DNA from 2 places in the Brevundimonas sp. FV1ye4L genome. Region 1 is predicted to be linked to the other one. Evidence: predicted binding sites of a transcription regulator. Region 1 holds the regulator's gene; the other holds the start of a gene.
What was found. Region 1 encodes HrcA, which represses chaperone genes, less so after heat shock. Its sites were predicted from a motif close to GTTAGCANTCNNNNNNNNNGANTGCTAAC; they were not measured.

Region 1 (10,300 bases):
ATCGCGGTCAACCGCCCGCTGAACGGCGACGACGCCCGCGCCATCACCGGCATCTTCACTGAGGTGGTCATCGCCCCCGGCGCCGACGACGAAGCCAAGGAAGTCTTCGCCGCCAAGAAGAACCTGCGCCTGCTGATCACCGACGGCCTGCCCGATCCGCACGGACCGGGCGAGGTGTTCCGCTCGGTCGCCGGCGGCTTCCTGGTCCAAAGCCGCGACCGGTCGCTGATCAAGCCGTCGGATCTGAAGATCGTCACCCAGCGCCAGCCGACCCCGACCGAGATCCAGGACATGCTGTTCGCCTTCACCGTGGCCAAACACGTCAAGTCCAACGCCATCGTCTACGCCAAGGACGGCCAGACCGCCGGCATCGGCGCCGGCCAGATGAACCGCCGCGACAGCGCCCGGATCGCCGCCATCCGCGCCAAGGAGGCCGGAGAGGCGAAAGGCCTGACTCAGTCCCTGGCCGAGGGTTCGGCCTGCGCCTCGGAAGCCTTCTTCCCCTTCGCCGACGGCCTGCTGGAAGCGGTCGCGGCCGGCGCCACGGCGGTGATCCAGCCCGGCGGCTCGATGCGCGACGCCGAGGTCATCGCCGCCGCCGACGAGAAGGGGATCGCCATGGCCTTCACCGGGGTGCGGGTCTTCCGGCACTGATCCTTGAGGAGAAAGGGCGCTAACGCTCGCGACGCGGTCTCTCGCTGCTTGAGCGCCCTTTCTCCCATGGTGAATGTCCTCGCGTTCGTGACTGGACGCCCCCGGCGCGTCGTGATGGTCTGCGGCTCCCCCGTTTCTGGAGCCGTCCCATGACCACCCTGATCCGTCCCGAAGGCCAGACCGCCGATGATCTGAAGCTCAGCCGCCGGGCGGTGGGCGCCCTGGGGGGACTGCTGTTCTCCGGCTATGCGGTCGCGGCCCTGGCCAAGGAGGCCCAGCCGATCACCACTGACGCCGCCGGGCTCGAGACGGCCGAGGTGACCTATCCGGCGCCGGACGGATTCGAACTGACCGCCTATGTCGCCCGCCCCGCCGGCGACGGGCCCTTTCCCGTCGTGGTGGTGGTGTCCGAAATCTTCGGCGTCCACGCCTATATCAAGGACATCTGCCGCCGCCTGGCGAAACAGGGCTATGCGGCCATCGCCCCGGCCTTCTTCAACCGGGTCGAGGATCCGGCGCCCCTGTCCGACATGGGCCGGATCATGCAGATCGTCGGGGCTGCGAACTACGAACAGGTGATGGGCGACCTGTCGGCGACCCTGGAATGGGCCAGCCAGCAGCTGTGGGCGCGCGACGGCAAGGTCGGGATCACCGGCTTCTGCTGGGGCGGCAAGGTGGTGTGGCAGGCGGCGGCGCGGTTCGCCGTCATCGGCGCCGGCGTGGCCTGGTACGGCCGTCTGGCCCCCGCCCCCGACGCGACCCCGGTCCAGGTCTCGTCTGGCCAGCCCTGGCCGGTGGATCTGGCCGACGACCTGAAGGCGCCGGTCCTGGGGCTTTACGGCGGCCAGGACCAGGGCATCCCCCTGGCCAGCGTCGAGCGGATGCGCGAGGCCCTGGCCCGCGCGGGCCAGACCGACAGCCGGATCATCGTCTATCCCGATGCGCCCCACGGCTTCCACGCCGACTATCGCGCCAGCTACGCCGAGGCCGACGCCAAGGACGGCTGGGCCAAACTGCTCGCGGTCTTCGACAAATCTTTAAGAAGTTGAACTGCTACTGATGTGACACACTGCGGCGGGCTGTGTGTCGTGGAGGGGTGAAGGTGGCGAATTCTCGGTGGCGTAGGGCGATCCTGCTGGGTGCAGGCCTGTTGTTCCTTCCCCTTGCGGCCTGTGGCGGCGGGGGAGGCGGGGGCGGGGGCGGATCCGTGACGCCGGTCGTGCCGCCTCCTCCACCGCCTCCGCCGCCTCCACCTCCCCCGCCACCCCCGCCGCCGCCCTCGGTGACGTCGAGCGAATATCTGCGGAACTATGGCGTGGCCAATATCAAGGCCGAGGTCGGCTGGCAGGCCGGCGCCACCGGGAACGGCGTCACCGTCGCCGTGGTCGATTCCGGCGTCAGCAACAGCCAGGCGGATCTTGTCGGCCGTATTTCCAGCGCCTCGACCGACGTCGTCGTGGGCCGCAACACCCCCTATGTCGCCGACGACAGCCACGGGACTCTGGTGTCCGGCGTGATCGCCTCGAACTTCAACGGCCTAGGCTCGGTCGGGGTCGCCTATGAATCGACCATACTGTCGATCCGCGCCGACATTTCGGAGTGCGAGGATGAGGACGACGACGTCTGTTTCAGCAGCTCGGATCTGGTTCGGGCCCTGGACTTCGCCGTGGCCAACGGGGTCAAGATCATCAACATGTCCCTGGGCGGCGACGGACGGTTCGGTTCCGCCTTCGAGGCGGCCCTGCTGCGCGCGGTCGACTCCGGCGCCGTCATCGTCGCCTCGTCGGGCAATGATGGCGAGGCCAATCCCGGCTGGCCCGCCCAATATGCGGTCGATCCCCGGTTCGCCGGCTCTGTTATCGCCGTCGGCTCGCACGGTGCGACCAATCTCATGTCCGACTTCTCGAACCGCGCAGGGGTGACGGCCGCGGGCTATATTTCGGCCCCGGGCGAGGACGTCATCACCGGCTGCGACGGGACCAGCTGCTGGCGGATCAACGGCACCTCCTTCTCGGCGCCCCATGTCTCGGGCGCCCTGGCCCTGCTGATGGACGCCTTCCCCAATCTGTCGGCGCGCCAGGCCCTGGCTATTCTGATCGACACGGCGCGCGACGCCGGGGACCCAGGGACCGACATCGTCTATGGCCGGGGCCTGCTGGACCTGGCCAACGCCTTCCGACCGGCCGGCGCAACCTCTGTGCCGATGGCGAACGGCGCCTCCATCGTCGCCGAGACCGAGCCGGGCAGTTTTGTCGGCCCCGCCTTCGGCGACGCCTTCGCCCGCCAGACGGCGCTGGGGACCGTTCTGTTCGACGGCTATGACCGGATGTTCGCAGTCCAGCTGGGTGCAGCCTATCCGACGGCGCCCAGCCGCTCGTACCAGGCCGCCCCGTTCGAACCCAGCCGCACAGCGACGACCCGGCTGGCCCTGCCCAACGGGGGCCGGCTGAACCTGACCGCCTCCCAGCCCGTTCCGACGCCCGAACCCATCGCCCCGCGCTACGACCTGACCGACGCCCCCTGGCTGGGCGATGAGCCCCGGCAGGAGGCCATGCTGGACCTGGAGATGGGCCGGATGAGCTTCGCCACCTGGCAGGGCCGCGGCGGGGCTTCATCGCCGTTCGACGGCGCCGCCGGCGACGGTTTCGCCGCCCTGGCCCAGGTCGATCACGCGGTGCGCGGCGCCGTCCGGTTCGGCGCCCTGACCCTGGCGGCCGAGAGCGGCGGCGGCGATCGGCGCATGCCCTTGCGCCGGGTCGAGGAAGAGGCCTCGACCTATAGTCGCGTCACCCTGGCTTGGCGCGGCGCCGACGGCGGTCTGTCGCTCAGCCTGGGCGACCTGGACGAGCGTCTGGGGCCGCTCGGCGCCTTCCTGCCGGGCGGATCGGACTTCGCCCTGCCGTCGCGGACAAGCTTCTATGCGGTCGGCGGCGACTGGACCCTGCGGCCCGGCCTGGCCCTGATCGGCGAGGCCGGCCTCGGTTCGACCGAGACCGAAGGCCGTTTCCTGACGACGGACGGGGCGGCGATCAGCTCCAACTGGCGGCTGACCCTGCTGACCGGCTGCACGGTCCTGTGCGACCGGATCAGCTTCACCGTGTCACAGCCGCTGCGGATCGAACGCGGGACCTTCTCGGCCTGGCTGGCCGATGTCCCGGTCGAATATTTCGACCCCCTGACCTATTCGCGTCGCAACTTCTCGGCCGCGCCCAGCGGTCGTCAGATCGACTTCATCCTGGGCGGCGAGCGTCGGCTGTGGGACGGCTCAAGTCTGTCGGTCCAGGCCGTCGCCAGCCGCGAACCGCGCCACGTCGCCGACGCTGCGCCCGAGTTCGCCCTGATCGGCGGGTGGCGGCGTCAGTTCTGAGGGGGGCTGGTGAATCGTGAGTGGTGAGCGAGGGGTGAGCGGCTTTCGGAGACACCGCAGCTCACTATTCACCCGTCCCCAATCACCACTCACGTCCTGACATCAGGCCTTGCCGTCGAAGGCGTGGGTCTCGGCCTCGGGCGCCGCGCCATAGGGATTTGCGGCCTGCGCGCCCGACCCCTTGGCCGCGACCACGACCATGGCCGGGCGGATGGTGCGGCCGAACAGTTCGAAGCCGGATTGCATAGTCTGGAGCACGGCGCCGCCCGGAACCGTGTCCGACGGCTGTTCGATCATGGCCTGGTGCAGATGCGGGTTGAAGGCCTCGCCGGCCTCGGGCGCGACGCGCTTCAGCCCATTGGTCTCGAACGCCTGCAACAAGGCCTTCTGGGTCATTTCCAGACCGGTCACCAGGGCGACCGTCGGACCGTCTGTGTCCTTGGGCGCGGCCATCAGGGCGCGTTCCAGATTGTCGGCCACGCCCAGCAGGTCCTTGGCGAAACGCTGGATGGCGAAGGCGCGGGCGTCGTTCTGCTGCATCTCGGCGCGGCGCTTCAGGTTCTCCATCTCGGCGGCGACGCGCAGGGCGCGGTCCTTCCACTCGTCACGCTCGGCGATGACGGCGTCCAGCGGCGCCAGATTGTCCGAGGGATCGGCGTCCAGACCGTGTTCGGCGTTGGTTTCCGCCATGTCGGCGTCCAGTGCGTTGAATTCGTCGTTAAGGGGCTTGTCGCTCACTTGTCGTTCCCGTCCAGCATCCGGCCCAGCACCCGGGCGGTATAGTCCACCAACGGAATGACACGGGCGTAGTTCAACCTAGCGGGGCCTATGACGCCGATGGCGCCCAGAACCCGCTGTCGGCCGCTCATATAGGGCGCCGCGATCACGGCGGAACCCGAAAGTGAAAACAACCGCGTTTCGGCACCGATGAAAATTCGCACCCCCTGCGCGGCATCGACCCCGTCCAACAGGCCGATCAGCTGTTCCTTCTGCTCCAGATCGTCGAACAGGACCCGCACCCGCTCCAGATCCGCCAGGCCTTCGCCGTCCTGCAACAGGTTGGCGCGGCCCCGCACGATCAGGGCGCGCTCGCGGTCCGGCCCGCCGGACCAGGCGGCGAACCCGTCCTCGACCAGGCGGGCGGCGGTCTGATCCAGTTCGCGTCGGGCGATCTCCAGCTCCTGGGTCATCTCGCGCTTGGCGTCGGCGAAGGGCCGGCCGCGCAGACGGGCGTTGAGGAAGTTGGAGGCCTCGACCAGGGTCGAGGGCGTGACCCCGGCCGCCAGGGTCATGATCCGGTTCTCGACCGTGCCGTCGTCGGCGACGATGACCGCCAGGGCCTGATCCCCGCCCAGGGCCACGAACTCCACATGTTTGACGCCAGACTCGCGCACGGGGCTGGACACCACGCCCGCGCCTCCCGCCAGGCCGGACAACAGGTTGGACGCCTCATCCAGGGCGGATTCGAAATTCCGCCCCCGCCCGGCCAGCCGCCCGTCGATCTCGCGCCGCTCCTCTTTCGTCAGGTCGCCGATCTCCAGCAGGCCGTCGACGAACAGGCGCAGGCCCGCATGGGTCGGGATCCGCCCCGCCGAGGTATGCGGCGCAGCCAGCAGCCCGGCCAGGGTCAGGTCCTGCATCGTATTGCGGATGGAGGCCGGCGACAGGGCGATTCCGCCCAGCGACAGGGTCCGCGACCCCACCGGCTCGCCCGTCTCCAGATAGGATTCGACGATGCGCCGGAAGATGTCGCGCGCCCGAGCGTCCAGGCCGGCCAAACCTCCGGTTTCGATGGAGGTCGACGTCAGCAGCGAGGGCTTCATGTGCCTACCGGCCAGCGATAATGGCCTGCGGCGCGCGACGTCTTCATCAGCCAAAGACCATGCTGCATCACCCCGAGACCGAAATTATGAATGATCAGCGGGTGTTTCCCGGCGCGGCTGACCAGGCCGATGTGAGGCGCGCCGTTGCCGCCGCGCCAGGTCAGTATGTCGCCAATCGCGAGCGGTTCGGGGAAGCTCGATCCTTTCGGCGCGCCTTGCGGAGTCCAGACGGTGGCGCCCACACGCTGGAAATAGGCGTCCAGATTCGGAACCCTCCTGTGGTCGATATTGGAATCCGGACGAGTCAGGCCCCAGTTCCTGCGCGATGGATAGGCGTCGAACGCCTCGGTCATGTCCTCGTGCACCAATCGCTGAAGATCCAGATCCAGCCCGTCGCGAGCCGCCCGGACGATGACGTCGCAGCAGACGCCGGTCTTTCTCGGCACGTCGCCGTCTGGATAGGCGAGGGCCTGATAGGTCTTGTCGTAATCCTTGGTCACGCCCAGCTGCTTCTGGGCGGCCCAGGCCAGACGGGCAGGTGAGCCTTCAGGCGCGTCGATCGCCAGCTTCCCCGCGCAGCCGGTCGTCGTCACGGCGACGACACCGATCGCTCCACCGAGAAAGACACGGCGACTGGCGACAGACGATGGGGGGGCATACAGGCTCACCGTTTCAGGATAAGCAGCGCCGCCTCAGCTTCCAAGGATTCATCTCATGCGCCATTCGCAACGCACCGACGACCAGCTGCGTCCCGTGACCATCGAGACCGGGGTCAACCGCTATGCCGAGGGTTCGTGCCTGATCACCTTCGGCCACACCAAGGTTCTGGTGACGGCCTCGGTCGAGGAGAGCATTCCCGGCTGGATGCGCGGCAAGGGCCAGGGTTGGGTCACCGCCGAATACGGCATGCTGCCCCGCGCCACCCATACCCGCGGCCGCCGCGAGGCCGCCGCCGGCAAACAGACGGGCCGGACGCAAGAGATCCAGCGCCTGATCGGCCGCAGCTTGCGCGCAGTCGTCGATCTGAAGGCCCTGGGCGAGCGTCAGGTTGTGCTGGACTGCGACGTCATCCAGGCCGACGGCGGCACCCGCACCGCCTCCATCACCGGCGCCTGGGTCGCCATGGCCTCGGCCCTCAACTATCTGCGCGACGAAGGCGTGCTGAAGTCCGACCCTATCCTGGACCAGGTGGCGGCCGTCTCGTGCGGCGTCTGCGACGGCGTGCCGGTGCTGGACCTGGACTATGAAGAGGATTCCGAGGCCGAGGCCGATTCCAACTTCGTCCTGACCGGCGCGGGCCAGATCGTCGAGGTCCAGGCCACCGGCGAGAAGCGCGGCTTCTCCCGCGCCGAGTTCGACCGGCTGTTCTCCCTGGCCGAGGTCGGCTGCACCGAACTGTTCGCCCTGCAAAAGGCGGCGCTGGAGGCGGTGCGCCGCTAAGCGCACCGACCTCTTCGCACCCGCGTCAGCCGACGCGGGGCGTCTTCAGGCGGCGCTTGTTCGAATGGGTGGGCGGCGCCGCCCCCAGATCCTCGGGCACCTCGCCCTTGAAGTAGTAGCGCTGCCAGGCCTCCTTGGCCGCGTCCGGATCGCCGCCGGCCAACCGCTGGTTGAAATCGGTGCGGGCGCGGTTCCAGGCCTCGAACTGGCCCTTCATCACCGGGTTGGACTCCAGGGTGCGGATCACCGGCTGGAACTGTTCGACCTTCTTGTGCTCGATCAGATTGATGAAGCAGAAGGGCTCGCCCTTCTCGAACGTGATCCGGCCCGGCCGGGTGAAGATCCAGTTCATCGTGAAGGGGAAGGGCAACCAGTCGGTCTCGATCAGGCCGACCAGGGGCTGGATCCCGTCCTTCAGGTGATTGGGCGACCCCGAACACATCATCCCCCAGCCCGGCGGCGTGCGGAACAGATACTGCGGGTGCATGGTCAGGACCCCGCGCGAAAAGTGCGAGGTGACGAAATGGGCCAGGTCGTGCTGGGGCCGGTCGGGCGTGATGATGATGTCTTCCTGGCGCGGCCCGCCGTTCCACTCGGCCGAGAAGCCGAACGGGCACAGGATTTCCCACCCGGTGGTGTTGGCCATGTTCAGCGGCAGGCAGCGATAGGGGTGGCGGCTGATGAAGGCGTCCATCCAGTTGCGCGACTGGCGGCCGGGCACCAGATCCGGCGGCCGGGCCGTCATCGGATAGCATTCCAGTTCCAGCGGGCGCGTCTGCACGGTATCGACCATGGAACCGTTCCTAACGCCGCAAACGCCACTGCTCAACCATGACGCCACACCCAGCTTTCGACCGCGACGCCCTGACCGCCTGGCTGACCGAAAACGGCGTGGCCCACACCACCCACGACCACCCGGCCGTCTTCCGCGTCGAGGAAGGGCTGGACCTCAAGGCCGACCTGCCCGGCGCCCACACCAAGAACCTGTTCCTGAAGGACCACAAAGGCCGCCTCTGGCTGATCTCGGCCCGCCAGGACACGGTCATCGACCTGAAACGCGCCGCCGCCGTCATCGGCGCGGGCCGCCTGTCGTTCGGCGCCGAGACCCTGATGTTCGAAACCCTGGGCGTCCGCCCCGGCTCGGTCACGGCGCTAGGCCTGATCAACGACACGGACCGCCGCGTGACCTTCGTCCTGGACCGCCGCCTGTGGGACGCCGACATCGTCAACTTCCACCCGTTGACCAATACGGCCACCACAGCCCTGGACCAGACGGCGTTCCGGCGGGTGCTGGCGCTGCTGGGGCGGGAGCCGGTGGTGGTGGATTTCGGGGCGCTGGATTGAGCGGTCGGGCTCAGGCCGACATCCCCCGCCCGGCGGTCTCGGCTTCGGCCGCGTCGGCGTCCGGGTCGCGACCCTGGCTTCGGTCGAACCATCGCATGACGGGCGTGACCGTGATCCCGTGCAGCAGGATCGACATCAGGCAGATCAGGCCCACGATGGCCCACAGACGGTCGCCGCTCCCGAACGGCGCCGCGTTCAGCCCATAGGCCAGGTAGTAGAACGACCCGACACCGCGGATGCCGAAGAAGGCCAGGATCAGCTTTTCCCGCAGAGGCCGCCTGTAGCCGATGAAACCGATCATCCCGGCCATAGGCCGCACCACCAGCACGATGACCACCGCCACCGCCACGTCCAGCGGCCTCAGCGGCGACAGCAGGCCCGACACCAGGGCCCCGCCGAACAGGACCAGCACCACCATCATCGCCATCCGCTCGATCTGCTCAATGAAGTCGTGCATCTCGACGTGGAAATCATGGTCCCGGTCCGCGTGCCGGAAGGCCAGGGCTGTGATGAAGACGGCCAGAAACCCGTAGCAGTGCAGCATCTCGGTCACCGAATAGGAGATGAAGGTCGCCGCCAGCACGATGAACCCGTCCCGCGTCGCCGCCAGCCGCGAACTGACCGGAATGGTGAAGGTCAGCCAGCCGAATAGCCAGCCGACGGCCCAGCCGACGGCTAGCCCGGCGCCGATCTCCCACACGACATTGACGGTCAGCCAGTCCATGAACCAGTCGGTCTTCTGGCCGGACGCCGCCAGGGCCAGGGCGATGGCCAGGTTGACGAATGGAAAGGCCAGGCCGTCGTTCAGCCCCGCCTCGGACGTCAGGCCGAACCGCACCTCGTCCTCGCCCCCCTCGCGCGGCGCTCCCACCTGGACGTCCGACGCCAGCACCGGATCGGTCGGCGCCAGGGTCCCGGCCAGCAGGACCGCCCCGGCCAGTCCCAGCCCCAGCACCGTCCAGCCCAGGATCACGATCGCCGCGATCGATAGCATCATGGTCACGCCCAGCAGCCGCCAGGTCACGCCCCATCGCTTCAGATTGAAGATCCGGTCGATCTTCAGCCCCGCCCCCATAAGGGCGACGATGACGACGAACTCGGTTAGACGCTCGGTGATGTCGGGAAAGGTCTGGGGCAGGGGGTCGAACCCCACCTGCGGAAGGCTGAACAGCCCCGCCCCCAGGGTTACGCAGACGATCGGCAGCGACAAGGGCGCGCGGCGAAACACCAGCGGCAGCCAGGCCACCAGGGCGACCAGCGCCCCCACCACGAACAGGATCAGAATATAGGGATCGGGCATGGGGCTCCGGCAAGCTCGACGATAGGGCGCTGCCTTAATGCGGCAGGGCCGGTCTGGTTACCGAAGGCGGCGTTCATGCGATGCTGCCCGCAGGGTCTTTGAAACTGAATTCCCGCCGCCCCGCGAAGAATAGAGGAAAATGGACTCCATTTTTCGAGTGGATGCCGTTTATTTCGGCCCTCACAGCCGCTCCGTCGCGGCGCGGCCAATTCGCCGCTTGATGCCGAGGCATCCCGACGCCATCTGGTCCGTTACGACCTTCGAGCCTGCACGGACCCGTCATGACCCTGATCGACCCGACCCTTTCCGCAAACCGCTCCGGCGACGACCTGATCAAGGAAGGCACGGACGCCTCCTTCATGACCGATGTCA
Region 2 (10,300 bases), 100 kb from region 1:
TCTATGGAGCGGCGATGACCGCCGAGACAAGCCGCCCTGCGCCCGAGATTTCCGTCGTCGTTCCCGTCCATGACGAGGCCGGCGCCGCCGTGCCCCTGGCCCGCGAGATCGCTGAGGCCTTCGCCGGTCGGTCGTATGAGATGATCTTCGTCGACGACGCCTCCAAGGACGCCACCCTGGCCGAACTGAAGGCCGCTCAGGCCGAGCTGCCGGCCTTGCGGATCCTGTCGCACGGCGCCAACGCCGGCCAGAGCCGCGCGGTCCGCACCGGCGTTCTCGCCGCGCGGGGATCTGTGATCGTGACCATGGACGGCGACGGCCAGAACCCGCCCTCCGACGCGCCGCGCCTGGTGGACGCCCTGCTGGCCGCACCTGCCGATGTCGGTCTGGTCGGCGGCCGCCGCGCCAAGCGCCAGGACTCACAGGCCAAACGCCAGGCCTCGCTCTGGGCCAACCGGATTCGCCGCAGGCTTCTGGGCGACGACGCCGACGACACCGGATGCGGCCTGAAGGTTTTCCGCCGCGAGGTCTTCCTGCGTCTTCCCTATTTCGATCACCTGCACCGTTATCTGCCGGCGCTGGTGATCCGCGAGGGGTTCCGGAACCTGTATCTCGACGTCGATCACCGCCACCGTGAGACGGGTCGCTCGAAATACACCAACTGGGGCCGGCTGAAGGTCGCCTTCGCCGACCTGCTGGGCGTCATGTGGTTGAAGACCCGGTCGCGTCGTCCAGGCGCGATCTCCGAGTTCTGATTTTCTAGACCTCGGGCTGAGGCGGCGCCGTGATCACTTCGACATTGTCGTTCAGCAGATAGGACAGCTCCGACAGGGCGGTGGCGCGCTCGGCGGGCGTAGCCGCCGCCTGAACGGCCTCCAGCTTCTTCGGCATATCCTCGGAAATCCCCCGCAGGATGCATTTCAGATCGCCGTCCGTGCCGCGTTCCTTCAGGATCAGATGACCCTGCAGGTCCAGGGCGGCCAGGGCCTCGGCCTGGGCCTTGAAGCCGACGAAGGCCTGGCTGGTGAAGAAGGCCGCGTCTTCGGTCGCTTTTGACGCCGCCCAGCCGTCCACCACGGCCTTCAAGGCGCCGGATCGAGCCACGATGTCGGCGAACAGGGGCTCGCCGGCGACCGAAACAGGCGCGCCGACCGCTGCGGGGGGCTGTTCGGCCGCCAGGGCCACCGCAGGATTGGACATCGACAGGGCGATTGTGAGAGCAAGGCCGCAGGACATGAGGTGACTTCCTGTTTCAGCGTCGGCTAGGACGTTGAACCGGCATACGCCTGACCCGTAAACGAGTGTTTACCTTCTTCTCTCTCCCGACTTCTCTCCCCAGAGGACGACCGATGACCCGTGACGACGCCTGGACCGCCTTCGACGCCGCTGCTGAAACGGCCGGCAAGACCCGTATCGTGGATCAGTTCGCCGCCGATCCCGGCCGTCTGGCCCGCATGTCGGTCGAGGCGGCGGGCCTGTATCTGGACCTGTCGAAACAGAGCTGGACCCAGGCCGCCTTCGAGGCCTGCCTGGATCTGGCCCGCGCCAGCGACGTCGAGGGGCGTCGCGCCGCCCTGTTCGCCGGCGAGGCCGTCAACCTGACCGAGGGTCGGGCTGTGCTACACCCGGCCCTGCGCGCCCCCGCCGGCGCCGACTTCAAGGCCCTGGGCGAACCGGTCTCGGCCGAGGTGGACGCCGTGCGGGCCGATATGAAAACCTATGCCGACGCCGTCCGCTCGGGCGCCGAGGCGGGGGCCACGGGCCGCAAGTTCGAGGCCATCGTCCACGTCGGCATCGGCGGGTCGGACCTGGGCCCGCGCGTGGTCTGGGACGCCCTGCGCCCGCTGGACCCGTCCATCGACCTGCGTTTCGTCGCCAATATCGACCCGCGCGACATGGCCGAGGCCCTGACCGGCCTGGATCCCGAAACCACCCTGGTCGTGGTCGTGTCCAAGACCTTCACCACCCAGGAAACCCTGGCCAACGCCGAGGCGGCCAAGGCCTGGCTGGCCGCCGCCCTGCCGGCCGAGGGCATGACCAAACACTTTATCGGGGTCACCGCCGCGCCTGAAAAGGCGGGCCAATTCGGCTGCGGCCGCACCTTCGCCTTCCGGGACTGGGTCGGCGGCCGCTATTCGCTGTGGTCGGCCGTCAGCCTGTCCTGCGGCATCGCCCTGGGCTGGGACGTGTTCGAGGCCATGCTGGCGGGCGCCGCCGCTATGGATGACCATTTCGTCTCGGCCCCGCTGGAGCAGAACGCCCCGATCCTTCTGGCCCTGGCCCAGGTGTTCAACGTCGACGGCCTGAACCGGCCCGCCCGCACCGTCGCCCCCTACGCCCACGCCCTGCGCCGCCTGCCGTCCTTCCTGCAGCAGTTGGAGATGGAGTCGAACGGCAAGCGGGTGCATCGCGACGGAACCCCGGTGACGCGCCAGACCTGCCCGGTGGTGTTCGGCGAGCCCGGCACCAACGGCCAGCACGCCTTCTTCCAGCAGATCCACCAGGGGCCCCAGATCGTCCCGGCCGAGTTCGTGATCGTGGCCAAGACCCATGCGGACGCGCCGGAACCCCCCCTCTGGTCCAACGCCCTGGCCCAGGGTCAGGCCCTGATGCTGGGCAAGACGACCGAGGCGGCCAAGGCGGAAGGCCTGGCCCAGGGTCTGTCGGAGGAAGAGGCGACCCGTCTGGCGACCCACCGCACCTTCACCGGAAACCGCCCCTCGACCGCCATCCTGATGGACCGTCTGACGCCCGAGACCCTGGGCGCCCTCTTGGCCCTCTATGAGCACAAGACCTTCGTCGAGGGCGTGATCTGGGACATCAACAGCTTCGACCAGTGGGGCGTCGAACTGGGCAAGGTCCTGGCCAAGGCGATCCTGAAGGATGTCCACGCCGGCGGCCCCTCCGCCGATCTGGACCCCTCGACCGCCGGCCTGATGACGCGGTTGATGGGTTAAGGCTCACATCGGCGCGGCGTCGATCGTCAGAACGCGCCGGGGGGCTCGTCGCCCGGCCGGCGGCGAGCGGTGCAGAACCACCGGAAACTCCGGCCAGGCCTCCCATCCCGGCGCCGTGCCCTTCATGATGGCGATGTCGCCGGGATGAAGGGTGCGGACCCGGCGTCGCGTGCCGATGTAGCGCCCGTCCAGATCCTCGCCGATCTCGCCGGCGAAGGCCCATTCCGGCCCCGGCCCCTCATAGGCGACGATCAGGCGCACCGGGACCGCGTCCTGATGAAACCGCGGACAGGCGCGCCGGGTCACGGTCTCGCACCGCGCGCGCCAGGCCTCGCATCCGCTGATCGCCGCCACGATCTCCGCCAATCTTTCGATATCCTGGAGAAACCACTCGGGCGCCGCACCCGATAGGGCGATCCAGCGCCCGTCGCACTCGGCGGTGAAGTCGGCCGGGGGTGGGGCGTCGGGCGGCATGGGGCTGGGCCGCGACCAGATCGCCATCCGCACCTGCGGCTCGAACAGGGTGGTGAAGACCGTGGGCGCAAGCCCTTGGACGACTGCGCCGACCGCCATGGAGAACCTTGCTGACTGTGTGTGTTATACTATAACGTAACTCTCACAATCGCCCGGCTGTGGTCAAGCTCGGCGCAGCATCCGTGGAGCGCCTTCGTGTCCGAGTTCAAGAAACTGCCCGTCACCGTCCTGTCCGGCTTCCTCGGGGCCGGCAAGACGACCCTGCTGAACCACATCCTGTCGAACCGCGACGGGCTGCGGGTCGCGGTGATCGTCAATGACATGAGCGAGGTGAACATCGACGCGGCCCTGGTGCGGGACGGCGGCGGGGCGGACCTGTCGCGGACCGAGGAACGGCTGGTGGAGATGTCCAACGGCTGTATCTGCTGCACCCTGCGCGAGGACCTGCTGATCGAGGTCGGCAAGCTGGCGCGCGAGGGTCGGTTCGACTGCCTGCTGATCGAATCCACCGGGATCTCCGAACCCATGCCGGTCGCCGCCACCTTCGACTTCCGCGACGAGGACGGCTTCAGCCTGTCGGACCTGGCTCGGATCGACACCATGGTCACGGTGGTGGACGCCTTCAACTTCCACCGCGACTATCCCTCCACCGACAGCCTGAAGACCCGCGGTGAACATCTGGGCGAGGACGACGAACGCACGGTCGCCAATCTGCTGATCGACCAGATCGAGTTCGCCGACGTCATCGTGCTGAACAAGGGCGACCTGCTCGACGCTGTGCAACTCGGAACGCTGAAGGCGATGATGACCCAGTTCAATCCCCGCGCCCGGATCATCGAGGCGGTGCGGGGCGCCGTGCCTCTGGATCAGGTGATCGGCACGGGTCTGTTCGACATGGAGCGGGCGGAACAGGCCGCCGGCTGGTCCCAGGCCCTGCGCGGCGAGGTGACGCCCGAGACCGAGGAATACGGCGTCTCGACCTTCGTCTATCGGGCGCGCAGGCCGTTCCACCCCCGGCGCTTTCACGACCTGCTGAACCGCGAATGGCCCGGCGTCTGGCGCTCCAAGGGCTTCTTCTGGCTGGCCAGTCGGATGGACTATGTCGGATCCTGGAGCCAGGCCGGGGCGGTGACGGAGCATGAGTGGGGCGGTCTGTGGTGGGCCTCGGCCCCGCGCGAGCGCTGGCCCGAAGACAATCTCGAATGGCTGAAGGCGATCGAGGCGGTCTGGCGTCAGCCCTACGGCGACCGCCGCCAGGAGATCGTCCTGATTGGCAAGGATATGAACCGCGATCTGCTGACCTCCCTTTTCGACGCCGCCCTGCTGAGCCGGTTCGAGATGGAGCGCGGGCCCAGGGGCTGGGCGAGACTGGAGGATCCCTTCCCGCACTGGGGACCCCGTCAGGACGCGGCGTAATAAAAAAGGGCGTCCCGCAGGACGCCCTTTTCTTCATCCGATCCGCCTACCAGCGGCGGTCGTAGCGGTAGTCGCGGCGGTCATCCCGGCGGTCATAACGCTGCTCGCGACGATAGTCGCGGTAGTCGCGGCGCTGCTCCCAGCGCGGGTCGCGGCTGTTGATGCCGTGCTCGCGTTCCCAGTGGCCCTGGTTCCGGTAGCATTGGCCGCCGCGATAATATTCGCAGCCGGAACCCCGGTTCGAGGACGAGGCCACGGCGCCGATGGCGGCGCCGCCCAGGGCGCCCCCGGCGATATAGCGACCGTCGCCATTGCCGTAGATGGCGCCGGCCAAACCGCCCACCGCCGCGCCGATCAAGGCGTTGCGGCCGGTGTTGTCATCGCCGCGGTCACGGTCGCGGTAGGATTGAGCCGATGCGGGAGCGGCCATCAGGCTCATGGCGACCAGCGGGGCGGCGACGACGGCGGTGATCTTCAGCATCTTGGACATGGTCGTCTCCTTTTATTTTCGGGCCGGGTTTCGCGCGTCCGGGTGTGGACGGGCTCCAGCGTTGAGACGGTTCTGCCAGTCCCCGCTTGAACAGGCCCGGAGCCGGCCGTTCATTTGGGGTTCACCTGTCGCGGAAGTTTCGCACGCCCGATGGGGCGGGTCGCCTTGACGCTGGCCTTGGCTCTGACTAACTCCCGCTCGCGTTAGCACTCTCACCGGTCGGCTGCCAAAGCGGTGATCGAAGGGAGGCTGACCCACCGTTTTCAAGTCGCCCCCGTCCGGGGGTACATAAGGAGAGAACCGATGGCGTTTCGTCCGCTCGGCGACCGCGTGCTGGTCAAGCGCGTTGAAGAAGAATCCAAGACCAAGGGCGGGATCATCATCCCCGACACCGCCAAGGAAAAGCCGCAGGAAGGCGAAGTCGTCTCCGTCGGCCCCGGCGCCCGCGACGACAGCGGCAAGGTCAATGCTCTGGAACTGAAGGCCGGCGACCGCATCCTGTTCGGCAAGTGGTCGGGCACGGAAGTGAAGATCGACGGCGACGACCTGATCATCATGAAGGAATCCGACGTCCTGGGCGTGCTTTCTTAAGCACCCGACGGTCGATTTTCTTCAATCAATCCATCTAGATAGGAGCTGCCCGCATGGCCGCTAAAATCGTACACTTCAACACCGACGCGCGCGACAAGATGCTGCGCGGCGTCAACGTGCTCGCCAACGCCGTGAAGGTGACGCTCGGTCCCAAGGGCCGCAACGTCGTGATCCAGAAGTCCTTCGGCGCCCCGCGCTCGACCAAGGACGGCGTTTCGGTCGCCAAAGAGATCGAGCTGGAAGACGCCTTCGAGAACATGGGCGCCCAGATGATCCGCGAAGTCGCGTCGAAGACGAACGACAAGGCGGGCGACGGCACCACCACCGCGACCGTCCTGGCTCAAGCCATCGTGCAAGAGGGCCTGAAGGCCGTCGCCGCCGGCATGAACCCGATGGATCTGAAGCGCGGCATCGACAAGGCCGTCGGCCTGGTGCTGGAAGAGATCAAGGCCAAGTCCAAGCCGGTCTCGAACAACTCGGAAATCGCCCAGGTCGGCACCATCTCGGCCAACGGCGACTCGGAAATCGGTGAGCTGATCGCCCAGGCCATGGCCAAGGTCGGCAACGAAGGCGTCATCACCGTCGAAGAAGCCAAGACCGCCGACACCACCGTCGACGTCGTCGAAGGCATGCAGTTCGACCGCGGCTACCTGTCGCCCTACTTCATCACCAACGCCGACAAGATGGAGGCTGTTCTCGAAGAGCCCCTGATCCTGCTGTTCGAGAAGAAGCTGACCTCGCTGCAAGCCATGCTGCCGATCCTGGAAGCCGTGGTGCAGTCGGGCCGTCCGCTGCTGATCATCGCCGAGGACATTGAAGGCGAAGCCCTGGCCACCCTGGTGGTCAACAAGCTGCGCGGCGGCCTGCGCGTCGCCGCCGTCAAGGCGCCGGGCTTCGGTGATCGCCGCAAGGCCATGCTGGAAGACATCGCCATCCTGACGGGCGGCCAGGTCATCTCGGAAGACCTGGGCATCAAGCTCGAGACCGTCACCCTCGACATGCTCGGCAAGGCCAAGAAGGTCTCGATCACCAAGGATGACACCACCATCGTCGAAGGCGTCGGCGAGAAGGAAGCCATCGAAGCCCGCGTGGCCCAGATCAAGCGCCAGATCGAAGACACCACCTCCGACTACGACAAGGAAAAGCTGCAGGAACGTCTGGCCAAGCTGGCCGGCGGCGTCGCGGTTCTCCGCGTCGGCGGCTCGACCGAAGTCGAAGTGAAGGAAAAGAAGGACCGCGTCGACGACGCCCTGAACGCCACGCGCGCCGCGGCTGATGAAGGCATCGTTCCTGGCGGCGGCATCGCCCTGCTGAAGGCCTCCAAGATCCTGGCCGACGTCAAGGGCGACAACGCCGACCAGAACGCCGGCATCGCCATCATCCGTCGCGCCCTGCAGGCTCCGATCCGTCAGATCGCCGAAAACTCCGGCGTCGAAGGCTCGATCGTGGTCGGCAAGGTTCTGGAGAACGACGACGCCTCGTTCGGCTTCAACGCCCAGACCGAAGAATACGGCGACCTGGTCAAGATGGGCGTCATCGACCCCGCCAAGGTCGTCCGCACGGCCCTGCAAGACGCCGCTTCGGTGGCCGGCATCCTGATCACCACGGAAGCCGCCGTCGCCGACGCCCCCAAGAAGTCGGGCGGCTCTTCGTCCCCTGACATGGGCGGCATGGGCGGCATGGGCGGAATGGACTTCTAAGTCCAAGTCACTCCAGGCTGGAAGTGCAGAAGGGCGGGACCGCAAGGTCCCGCCCTTTTTCTTTGGTCGCTCAGGCCGCGCCGGCCATCCTAATTCCGCAACCCGAATCCAGTCTTTTCAGACCTTTACCGCGTGAGGTCGCGCCTCGACCCACCACGCTCCAAAACCGTGCGATACTCTCCGCCCAACGGTCTTTGAAAATCGAATCCCCACTCCCGTCGCTGTCCGCGTCCCCGGCGAATGGCGCCCTTGGCGCTTTTGGCGCTTTGTCACCCTGTTTTCGTGACAGCGCCATTCGCCGCCGCCCGGTCTCCCGGCCGCCTGACGTCGAGGGTCGCGCGGGTCCGTCGCCGGACAGTCGGTGTTTGGACCCGGCCTTCAGATATGAATGGCGTGACCCAGGGCCCGCAGGGAAGCCTCGTGGAAGGCCTCGCCCAGGGTCGGATGGACGTGGATGGTTCCCGCCACATCCTCCAGCACCGCCCCCATCTCCAGCATCTGGGCGAAGCTGTTCGACAACTCCGACACATGCTGGCCGACCGCCTGGACGCCCAGGATGCGGTGATCGGCCTTGGACGCGATGACCCGCACGAAGCCGCCGTCCTCGCCCGCCTCGATGGCCAGGGCCCGGCCGATGGCGGCGAAGGGGAAGACGCTGGTGATCATGTCGTCGCGGCCCGCCACATCGTTCGGACCCAGGCCCGCCGAAACGATCTCCGGCTCGGTGAAACAGACGGCGGCGATGGTGACCGGATCGAACACCCGGTCATGACCCGCGATGATCTCCGCGACCACTTCCCCTTGGGCCGAGCCCTTGTGCGCCAGCATGGGTTCGCCGGTCAGGTCGCCGACCGCCCAGACGTTCTTCATGCTGGTGGCGCAGCGCGGGTCAATTTTCACGAACGGCCCGGCCATGGCCACGCCCATGTTTTCCAGACCCCAGCCCTGGGTGCGCGGCCGACGCCCCACCGTGACCAGCACCTTGTCGGCGTCCAGTTGCAGCGGTTCGCCGTCCTTGGTCGTGATCGACAGCTTGCCTTCCCCGAACCCGCCGGCGCGCGCGCCCAGGTGCAGTTCGACGCCGTGCGTCTCCAGCCACTTCGCGACCGGATCGGTCAGGGCCTTGTCATAGAGCGGCAGGATCCGCTCGGCCATTTCGACGATGGCCACCTCGGCCCCCAGTTTCCTGAAGGCGATGCCCAGCTCCAGTCCGATATAGCCGCCGCCGACCACGACCAGCTTCTTCGGAACCTCCGACAGGCTCAGCGCCTCGGTCGAGGAGATGACGTCGCCGCCGAACGGCAGGAAGGGCAGTTCGACCGGCTCCGATCCCGTGGCTAGGATCACGTGTTCGGCGGTGATGCGGATGTCGCCGTCTTCGGTCTTCACCACGCAGGTCTTGGCGTCCTCGAAGGCCGCCCAGCCCTTGATCACCTTGACCTTGGCCTTCTTCAGCAGGGCCGCGACCCCGGCGTTCAGCTTACGGACGATCCCGTCCTTCCACGCGACCGTCTGTTTCAGGTCGATGGCCGGCTTGGCCGCCGTGATCCCCAGCGTCCCGCCGCCGGCCGCCTTGGCCACCGTCTCGAACTTGCCCGCCGCATGGATGATGGCCTTGGACGGAATACAGCCGACGTTCAGGCAGGTCCCGCCGAGTCCGTCGCCGCCGTCCACCAGAACGGTGTCGAGCCCCAGCTGGCCGCAGCGAATGCCGGCGACATAGCCGCCGGTGCCCGCGCCGATGATCAGGACTTTGGTCTTCAGGGTCTGGGTCATGGCTACGACTTTGCTCGACCTGGGCGAGACGCGCGTCCAACCCCGAGGCCGATAAGGAACAGAACGACCGCAAGCCCGATAATCGCAGGCCAACGGACTAGGTGTGACCAGTAGGGAGCCGGCCTGGTGGAGTCGATTGCGCCTGCCGGTGGCCAGGACGGAAGCGCATCGTCTTCCGCGCGTGGCGCCCAACCTCCCGACTCTTGCAACCGCCCCAGCATGACGAGGGCCTCCGCCGCTGATTGATCGCCGGCCGGCATTATATGGAGTTCGGAAGGCTGCTCCTGCGCCAGTGGGGCCAGGAATACAAAATAGGTCCTGCCGTTCAGCGTTTCGCCTTGCTTCACATTCTCAAAAAACCAGCCATTACACATTCCCGGTGTGAAGGTGAGCGTGAACGGCTTAGGCGGAGCCTGGCCCCAGATCGCCTCGGTCGGCTTCAGGCGAACGCTGAAACTGTCATCAGGAGAGCGGGAGTCCACCGGCGTGAAGTCCTCTGCCTCCACTCGATAGACCGATGTCACGGATCGATAGTACGCTTGCTCGAACTTCGCATAGTCCGATGGGAGACTGCAGGCCAAGGCGGGAGTCGCCGAGGCTGTCAGCACCGCCAGCGAGAAGATTGGACCGGCGAGCTTCACGCCTTCACCCCATCCACAGAGTCGCGGGCTGCTCCAGCAAACCCTTGATCCGCTGGACGAACACCGCCGCATCATGCCCGTCGACGATCCGGTGATCGAAGCTGGACGACAGGTTCATCATCTTGCGCACCACCATCTGGCCGTCGCGGACCACGACCCGTTCGGCGATCTTGTTGGGACCGACGATGGCGACCTCGGGGTGGTTGATGATCGGGGTGTGGACCACCCCGCCCAGGGTCCCCAGCGAGGTGATGG

Region 2: the regulator HrcA is predicted to act here: its motif matches at 5,540-5,568, upstream of groES (co-chaperone GroES).

The regions. Positions count from the first base shown of each region.
Region 1 covers NZ_CM178734.1:2,423,021-2,433,320, forward strand. The annotation lists gene purH (bifunctional phosphoribosylaminoimidazolecarboxamide formyltransferase/IMP cyclohydrolase) at 1-654, shown strand, start outside; gene ACW17X_RS11715 (dienelactone hydrolase family protein) at 804-1,703, shown strand; gene ACW17X_RS11720 (S8 family peptidase) at 1,937-4,021, shown strand; gene grpE (nucleotide exchange factor GrpE) at 4,124-4,711, opposite strand; gene hrcA (heat-inducible transcriptional repressor HrcA) at 4,756-5,844, opposite strand; gene ACW17X_RS11735 (DUF1287 domain-containing protein) at 5,841-6,437, opposite strand; gene rph (ribonuclease PH) at 6,559-7,284, shown strand; gene ACW17X_RS11745 (DUF6065 family protein) at 7,310-8,077, opposite strand; gene ACW17X_RS11750 (prolyl-tRNA synthetase associated domain-containing protein) at 8,116-8,628, shown strand; gene ACW17X_RS11755 (cation:proton antiporter) at 8,639-9,928, opposite strand; gene trxA (thioredoxin) at 10,210-10,300, shown strand, end outside.
Region 2 covers NZ_CM178734.1:2,319,358-2,329,657, reverse strand. The annotation lists gene ACW17X_RS11265 (glycosyltransferase family 2 protein) at 15-755, shown strand; gene ACW17X_RS11260 (hypothetical protein) at 760-1,236, opposite strand; gene pgi (glucose-6-phosphate isomerase) at 1,350-2,957, shown strand; gene ACW17X_RS11250 (DUF1826 domain-containing protein) at 2,961-3,530, opposite strand; gene zigA (zinc metallochaperone GTPase ZigA) at 3,627-4,847, shown strand; gene ACW17X_RS11240 (hypothetical protein) at 4,894-5,337, opposite strand; gene groES (co-chaperone GroES) at 5,641-5,928, shown strand; gene groL (chaperonin GroEL) at 5,982-7,628, shown strand; gene lpdA (dihydrolipoyl dehydrogenase) at 8,007-9,404, opposite strand; gene ACW17X_RS11220 (2-oxo acid dehydrogenase subunit E2) at 10,050-10,300, opposite strand, start outside.